3 regions of the Lysinibacillus pakistanensis genome follow, and region 2 is predicted to be linked to each of the others. Evidence: a T-box and tRNA genes for the amino acid it is inferred to sense, from the RefSeq annotation. Region 2 holds a T-box; the other regions hold tRNA genes.
What was found. The T-box of region 2 lies ahead of serS (serine--tRNA ligase). A T-box ahead of a tRNA ligase gene usually reads a tRNA of that ligase, here a tRNA-Ser.
Positions count from the first base shown of each region.

Region 1: it has a tRNA-Ser gene. The T-box ahead of serS (serine--tRNA ligase) is inferred to sense a tRNA for this amino acid. The anticodon was not compared.
Region 3: it has a tRNA-Ser gene. The T-box ahead of serS (serine--tRNA ligase) is inferred to sense a tRNA for this amino acid. The anticodon was not compared.

Region 1 covers NZ_CP126101.1:279,380-281,610, reverse strand. Annotated here, with positions in the region: gene QNH24_RS01385 (nitroreductase family protein) at 1-296, shown strand, start outside; tRNA gene QNH24_RS01380 (tRNA-Glu) at 712-783, opposite strand; tRNA gene QNH24_RS01375 (tRNA-Asn) at 785-861, opposite strand; tRNA gene QNH24_RS01370 (tRNA-Ile) at 869-942, opposite strand; tRNA gene QNH24_RS01365 (tRNA-Gly) at 949-1,022, opposite strand; tRNA gene QNH24_RS01360 (tRNA-Phe) at 1,029-1,104, opposite strand; tRNA gene QNH24_RS01355 (tRNA-Ser) at 1,109-1,201, opposite strand; tRNA gene QNH24_RS01350 (tRNA-Ala) at 1,215-1,290, opposite strand; tRNA gene QNH24_RS01345 (tRNA-Pro) at 1,305-1,381, opposite strand; tRNA gene QNH24_RS01340 (tRNA-Arg) at 1,393-1,469, opposite strand; tRNA gene QNH24_RS01335 (tRNA-Lys) at 1,624-1,696, opposite strand; tRNA gene QNH24_RS01330 (tRNA-Gln) at 1,712-1,786, opposite strand; tRNA gene QNH24_RS01325 (tRNA-His) at 1,796-1,871, opposite strand; tRNA gene QNH24_RS01320 (tRNA-Trp) at 1,917-1,990, opposite strand; tRNA gene QNH24_RS01315 (tRNA-Tyr) at 1,995-2,078, opposite strand; tRNA gene QNH24_RS01310 (tRNA-Thr) at 2,085-2,160, opposite strand; tRNA gene QNH24_RS01305 (tRNA-Asp) at 2,168-2,231, opposite strand, start outside.
Region 2 covers NZ_CP126101.1:31,144-33,374, forward strand. Annotated here, with positions in the region: gene pdxS (pyridoxal 5'-phosphate synthase lyase subunit PdxS) at 1-213, shown strand, start outside; gene pdxT (pyridoxal 5'-phosphate synthase glutaminase subunit PdxT) at 215-778, shown strand; T-box leader at 828-1,044, shown strand; gene serS (serine--tRNA ligase) at 1,119-2,231, shown strand, end outside.
Region 3 covers NZ_CP126101.1:4,070,114-4,072,344, reverse strand. Annotated here, with positions in the region: rRNA gene rrf (5S ribosomal RNA) at 151-266, shown strand; tRNA gene QNH24_RS20405 (tRNA-Val) at 277-352, shown strand; tRNA gene QNH24_RS20400 (tRNA-Thr) at 356-431, shown strand; tRNA gene QNH24_RS20395 (tRNA-Lys) at 436-511, shown strand; tRNA gene QNH24_RS20390 (tRNA-Leu) at 534-618, shown strand; tRNA gene QNH24_RS20385 (tRNA-Gly) at 655-729, shown strand; tRNA gene QNH24_RS20380 (tRNA-Leu) at 735-823, shown strand; tRNA gene QNH24_RS20375 (tRNA-Arg) at 832-908, shown strand; tRNA gene QNH24_RS20370 (tRNA-Pro) at 919-995, shown strand; tRNA gene QNH24_RS20365 (tRNA-Ala) at 1,013-1,088, shown strand; tRNA gene QNH24_RS20360 (tRNA-Met) at 1,115-1,188, shown strand; tRNA gene QNH24_RS20355 (tRNA-Ile) at 1,196-1,272, shown strand; tRNA gene QNH24_RS20350 (tRNA-Ser) at 1,288-1,380, shown strand; tRNA gene QNH24_RS20345 (tRNA-Met) at 1,427-1,501, shown strand; tRNA gene QNH24_RS20340 (tRNA-Asp) at 1,506-1,581, shown strand; tRNA gene QNH24_RS20335 (tRNA-Phe) at 1,641-1,716, shown strand; tRNA gene QNH24_RS20330 (tRNA-Gly) at 1,722-1,795, shown strand; tRNA gene QNH24_RS20325 (tRNA-Ile) at 1,797-1,873, shown strand; tRNA gene QNH24_RS20320 (tRNA-Asn) at 1,878-1,954, shown strand; tRNA gene QNH24_RS20315 (tRNA-Ser) at 1,965-2,055, shown strand; tRNA gene QNH24_RS20310 (tRNA-Glu) at 2,058-2,129, shown strand.

The sequences.
Region 1 (2,231 bases), 250 kb from region 2:
ATCTAGCGAATGCTGCAATAAATTATTATGAAAATAAATCTAAGGAAGATCTAAAGCTAGAGTTAACTAGAGATGTAAGTCTTGCTTCAATGTCATTAATTTTGTTAGCAAATGAAGCTGGTTTTGAGACAATCACAATGTCAGGATATGATTCTAAAAAGTTAAAAGATATCTTAAATATATCTGAAAGGTATTTAGATGTTATGCTTATAGCTATTGGTAAAGGTACTAAAGCAGGTCATAAGACCGTAAGGCATAATGTAAATAAGGTAATGTATCGAAATCAAATAATTTAGTGTTCTAATAGCAACCGACTAAGTAAATTAGATAGGCAAAGAAATATGTTTTTTTAATCAATGATCTTAAATTGACCAGTTACTCATTCAAAATGGGTTCTGGTCGTTTATTATATGTAAAATTTCATCTTCTGTTTTAAGGCTTAATTAACATTCTGTGTTGTACTTAGTTATACTACCCCCATGAATTACAAAACTAATTTACTCTGACTATAAGCTATCTACAAATCCGTATATTTGTTACATTGTTCCATTTAGTCATAGTGAGGACTTTTTTGATGCACTATGATTATTCCTCTCAGCTGCTTTAAAATTGGCAATGGTCGTTTAGAAAGGTACTATAGCAATTTGTTTGATAAGGTAATCAATTGACATATAAAAAAGCATGTAACACACAACTGTGCTACATGCTTGATGACCCGTACGGGATTCGAACCCGTGTTACCGCCGTGAAAGGGCGGTGTCTTAACCACTTGACCAACGGGCCGTGGCTCCGAAGGCAGGACTCGAACCTGCGACAACCTGATTAACAGTCAGGTGCTACTACCAACTGAGCTACTTCGGAATAATGATGGGCCTAAATGGACTCGAACCATCGACCTCACGCTTATCAGGCGTGCGCTCTAACCAGCTGAGCTATAGGCCCCCATTTTGGAGCGGGTGATGAGAATCGAACTCACGACATCAGCTTGGAAGGCTGAGGTTTTACCATTAAACTACACCCGCAAATAATGGTGGGTCAGGACGGAATCGAACCGCCGACACTTAGAGCTTCAATCTAATGCTCTACCAACTGAGCTACTGACCCGAAATGGAGGAGGTAGAGGGATTCGAACCCCCGCGCGGTGTTACCCGCCTGTCGGTTTTCAAGACCGATCCCTTCAGCCAGACTTGGGTATACCTCCAAAAATATTGAAATGGTGGAGCCTAGCGGGATCGAACCGCTGACCTCCTGCGTGCAAGGCAGGCGCTCTCCCAGCTGAGCTAAGGCCCCAAATAAAATAAAGATGGTCGGAATGACAGGATTCGAACCTACGACCCCTTGGTCCCAAACCAAGTGCTCTACCAAGCTGAGCTACATTCCGAAAAAATACTATGGCGCGCCCGACAGGAGTCGAACCCATAACCTTCTGATCCGTAGTCAGACGCTCTATCCAATTGAGCTACGGGCGCATATGTATCTATCAATTTCGCCTTGGTGTAATTGCGTCCGGATTTTGAATTGTGCATGCACAATTCATTCCTTTGAAAATCCGTGACCGCCGGAGGCTTTATCTTCATTCAGTAGGTGTTTGGACAACCACTGAAAGAATGAAGATAAAAATGATGAGCCATGAAGGACTCGAACCTTCGACCCTCTGATTAAAAGTCAGATGCTCTACCAACTGAGCTAATGGCTCAAACTAAAAAATGAATGGCTGGGGTACTAGGATTCGAACCTAGGCATGACGGAATCAAAATCCGTTGCCTTACCGCTTGGCTATACCCCAATTTTAAAATGGGGCGACTGATGGGAATCGAACCCACGAATGTCGGAACCACAATCCGATGCGTTAACCACTTCGCCACAATCGCCACTATATATGATAACAGCTGTATATGAACGAGTACCTCAATACCTGGCAGGGGCAGTAGGAATCGAACCCACACCAAAGGTTTTGGAGACCTCTATTCTACCGTTGAACTATGCCCCTAAAATGGTGGAGGGGGACGGATTCGAACCGCCGAACCCTAAGGAGCGGATTTACAGTCCGCCGCGTTTAGCCACTTCGCTACCCCTCCAAGGAATGGTGCCGGCGATAGGAGTCGAACCCACGACCTACTGATTACAAGTCAGTTGCTCTACCAACTGAGCTACACCGGCAAAATAATGGCGGTCCCGACCGGGATCGAACCGGCGATCTCCTGCGTGACAGGCAGGCATGTTAACCGCTA
Region 2 (2,231 bases):
ATGGAGCTTGGGGCTGACGGTGTGTTCGTTGGTTCAGGTATTTTTAAATCAGAAAACCCAGAGAAGTTTGCAAAAGCAATTGTAGAGGCTACGACACATTATAAGGATTATAAGCTTCTAGCAGAAATATCAAAAGAGCTAGGGGTTCCGATGAAAGGCATAGATATTGCACAGCTCAGTCAAAATGAGCGTATGCAAGAGCGAGGCTGGTAACATGAAACGAATTGGTGTATTAGCATTGCAAGGAGCGGTACGAGAGCATGTGCAAATGTTAGAATTTCTAGACTGTGAGGTAGTCTTGGTCAAACAGCACAATGACTTACAGCAACTAGATGGACTTGTGCTACCTGGTGGGGAGAGTACAACAATGCGAAAATTGCTAAATCGATACGAGCTGTTGGAGCCAATTCGTACACTTGCAAGAACTGGATTACCAATGTTTGGAACATGTGCAGGTTTAATTTTATTGGCAAATGAAGTAGTGGATGATGAGCCGCATTTAGCGATCATGAATGTAGCAGTAGCTAGAAATTCTTATGGACGACAGGTAGATAGCTTCGAAGTAGACCTCAATATACCTAAAATAGGAAAATCAATTCCTGCTGTTTTTATACGCGCACCTCATATTGTATCAGTTGGCGAAGGTGTTGAAATTCTAGCAGAGCATGAAGGGAAAATTGTTTTAGCGCAGGATGGGCATTTATTAGGCTGTTCATTTCATCCTGAATTAACAAAAGATACACGTATTCTTAAATATTTTTTATCGTCTATAGTATGACTTGCAAAATCTTGTTTCGTATAGTACAGTATGGATAAAATTCAAATAACTGAACACGATGATGGGAAGTAGTAGCAGGCACGTTTTTTTTAGAGAGTCGGCGGTTGGTGAAAGCTGATAAAAACACTTGTGAATCCGTCCTGGAGTTGCGCAGTCGAAGTTAATGAAGTAGGCTGTCGCCGGCTGAAATGCCGTTATGAAATAAGTGGACTAGGCATGGTGTCTAGTCAATTAGGGTGGCAACGCGGGTAGCTCTCGTCCCTTTTATGGGATGAGGGCTTTTTTGTGTTCTCCTGACTAATTATTTCCCATCATTTAGAATCTACTGGAGGTATGAACGATGTTAGATATTAAACGCGTGCGCGATAATTTCGCTGAAATTAAAGAAATACTATTAACACGTAATGAGGATTTAGGAAACTTAGATGATTTTGAAGAATTAGATGCCAAACGTCGTGAATTAATTGCCAAAACGGAAGAGCTTAAAGCAGAGCGTAATAAAGTATCTGAACAAATTTCTGTGATGAAACGTAATAAAGAAAATGCGGATGAAGTAATTTCTCGCATGCGTCAGGTTGGCGATGAAATTAAGGAGCTGGATGTCCAATTAAATGACGTAGAAGACCGTTTTAAAGATATGATGATGCGTTTACCAAACATCCCGCATGAATCTGTACCAGTGGGCACAACAGAGGATGACAACGTTGTGGAATATACTTGGGGTGAGGTACCAACATTTGATTTTGATATTAAAGCACACTGGGATATTGCAACAGATTTAAAAATTGTTGATTTTGAGCGTGGAGCAAAAGTGACAGGTAGCAGATTTTTATTCTATCGTGGTCTTGGAGCTCGCTTAGAACGTGCGCTAATGACATTCATGATGGATTTACATGCAGAAGAGCATGGTTATGAAGAAATGCTGCCACCTGTAATTGTTAATCGTGATAGCTTAACTGGTACTGGACAGCTTCCTAAGTTTGAAGAGGATGTATTTAAATTAGAGGAAACTGATTATTTCATGATTCCAACAGCAGAGGTACCTGTAACAAACTTCTATCGTGATGAAATTTTATCTGTTGAAGCATTGCCACAGGGCTTTGCTGCATATAGTGCATGTTTCCGTTCAGAGGCAGGCTCTGCGGGACGTGATACACGTGGTTTAATTCGCCAGCATCAATTTAACAAAGTAGAATTAGTGCGCTTTGTAAAACCGGAGGAATCATACGAACAGCTAGAGCTATTAACTGGTCATGCTGAAAAGGTACTACAATTACTTGGCTTACCTTACCGTAAACTAAAAATGTGTACGGCTGATTTAGGCTTTACGGCAGCAAAAAAATATGATTTAGAGGTTTGGATTCCAGCACAAAACATGTATCGTGAAATCTCTTCTTGCTCTAATTTCGAGGATTTCCAAGCACGTCGAGCAAATATTCGCTTCCGTCGTGAA
Region 3 (2,231 bases), 1.2 Mb from region 2:
ATTCAATGCGCCGTTTATCCAGTTTTGAAAGAATAACCACTTTCATGAGAACTTCAAAATTCAGTTTATTTTGAAGCTTAAATAAAGGAACTTATGCTAAGAACGCAACATCCATGTTGCAACGCAGAAGCCAGCACATCCATGTGCAAGTCTAGTGATGATGGCAAAGAGGTCACACCCGTTCCCATACCGAACACGGAAGTTAAGCTCTTTAGCGCCGATGGTAGTTGGGGGCTTCCCCCTGTGAGAGTAGGACGTCGCTAGGCATAATACCCAGGAGGATTAGCTCAGCTGGGAGAGCATCTGCCTTACAAGCAGAGGGTCGGCGGTTCGAGCCCGTCATCCTCCACCATATGCCGGTTTAGCTCAGCAGGTAGAGCAACTGACTTGTAATCAGTAGGTCGTGGGTTCGATTCCTATAGCCGGCACCATTTTGAGCCATTAGCTCAGTTGGTAGAGCATCTGACTTTTAATCAGAGGGTCGAAGGTTCGAGTCCTTCATGGCTCACCATTAAGATTACCAACAAATATATGCGGGTGTGGCGGAATTGGCAGACGCACTAGACTTAGGATCTAGCGCCGCAAGGCGTGGGGGTTCGACTCCCTTCACCCGCACCATTTTAGTAAAATTGCCAGATAAAAACTTATGCACATGCGGAAGTAGTTCAGTGGTAGAACACCACCTTGCCAAGGTGGGGGTCGCGAGTTCGAACCTCGTCTTCCGCTCCAAATGTGCCGGGGTGGCGGAACTGGCAGACGCACAGGACTTAAAATCCTGCGGTAGGTGACTACCGTACCGGTTCGATTCCGGTCCTCGGCACCATTTTTAATGCGCCCGTAGCTCAATTGGATAGAGCGTCTGACTACGGATCAGAAGGTTATGGGTTCGACTCCTGTCGGGCGCGCCAAAAGAACGAACGGGAAGTAGCTCAGCTTGGTAGAGCACTTGGTTTGGGACCAAGGGGTCGCAGGTTCGAATCCTGTCTTCCCGACCATTTTCTAAAATTATTATGGGGCCTTAGCTCAGCTGGGAGAGCGCCTGCCTTGCACGCAGGAGGTCAGCGGTTCGATCCCGCTAGGCTCCACCATAATAAATAACCAGTATAAAGATCCTGGCGGCGTAGCTCAGCTGGCTAGAGCGTACGGTTCATACCCGTAAGGTCGGGGGTTCGATCCCCTCTGCCGCCATCTTAAAGGACCTTTAGCTCAGTTGGTTAGAGCAGACGGCTCATAACCGTCCGGTCGCAGGTTCGAGTCCTGCAAGGTCCACCATTTATATATTGTTACGGAGGTATACCCAAGTCTGGCTGAAGGGATCGGTCTTGAAAACCGACAGGCGGGTAACACCGCGCGGGGGTTCGAATCCCTCTACCTCCTCCAGTTTTTAAATAAATGGTGCTTGAGAACTCGAAAATAATATAATTATCGCGGGGTGGAGCAGTGGTAGCTCGTCGGGCTCATAACCCGAAGGTCGTTGGTTCAAATCCAGCCCCCGCAACCAAAAAGGTCCCGTGGTGTAGCGGTTAACATGCCTGCCTGTCACGCAGGAGATCGCCGGTTCGATCCCGGTCGGGACCGCCATTATTTTTCAAGAGTAGACATGAGAAGCAAAGAATGAGCAAGCTTAGCATGGACAAAAAGGGTCAGTAGCTCAGTTGGTAGAGCATTAGATTGAAGCTCTAAGTGTCGGCGGTTCGATTCCGTCCTGACCCACCATTTATGCGGGTGTAGTTTAATGGTAAAACCTCAGCCTTCCAAGCTGATGTCGTGGGTTCGATTCCCATCACCCGCTCCAAGGGCCTATAGCTCAGCTGGTTAGAGCGCACGCCTGATAAGCGTGAGGTCGATGGTTCGAGTCCATTTAGGCCCACCATTATTCCGAAGTAGCTCAGTTGGTAGTAGCACCTGACTGTTAATCAGGTTGTCGCAGGTTCGAGTCCTGCCTTCGGAGCCATTTTTTATTTGGGGAAGTACTCAAGAGGCTGAAGAGGCGCCCCTGCTAAGGGTGTAGGTCGGGTAACCGGCGCGAGGGTTCAAATCCCTCCTTCTCCGCCATTGGCCCGTTGGTCAAGTGGTTAAGACACCGCCCTTTCACGGCGGTAACACGGGTTCGAATCCCGTACGGGTCATACGAGAAAAAGCAGTAGATGTTAATTTACATCTATTGCTTTTTTGTATTATAAAGACATTCTTATAGATTCTATTTTTTGTGGATTACATTTTAGATTATG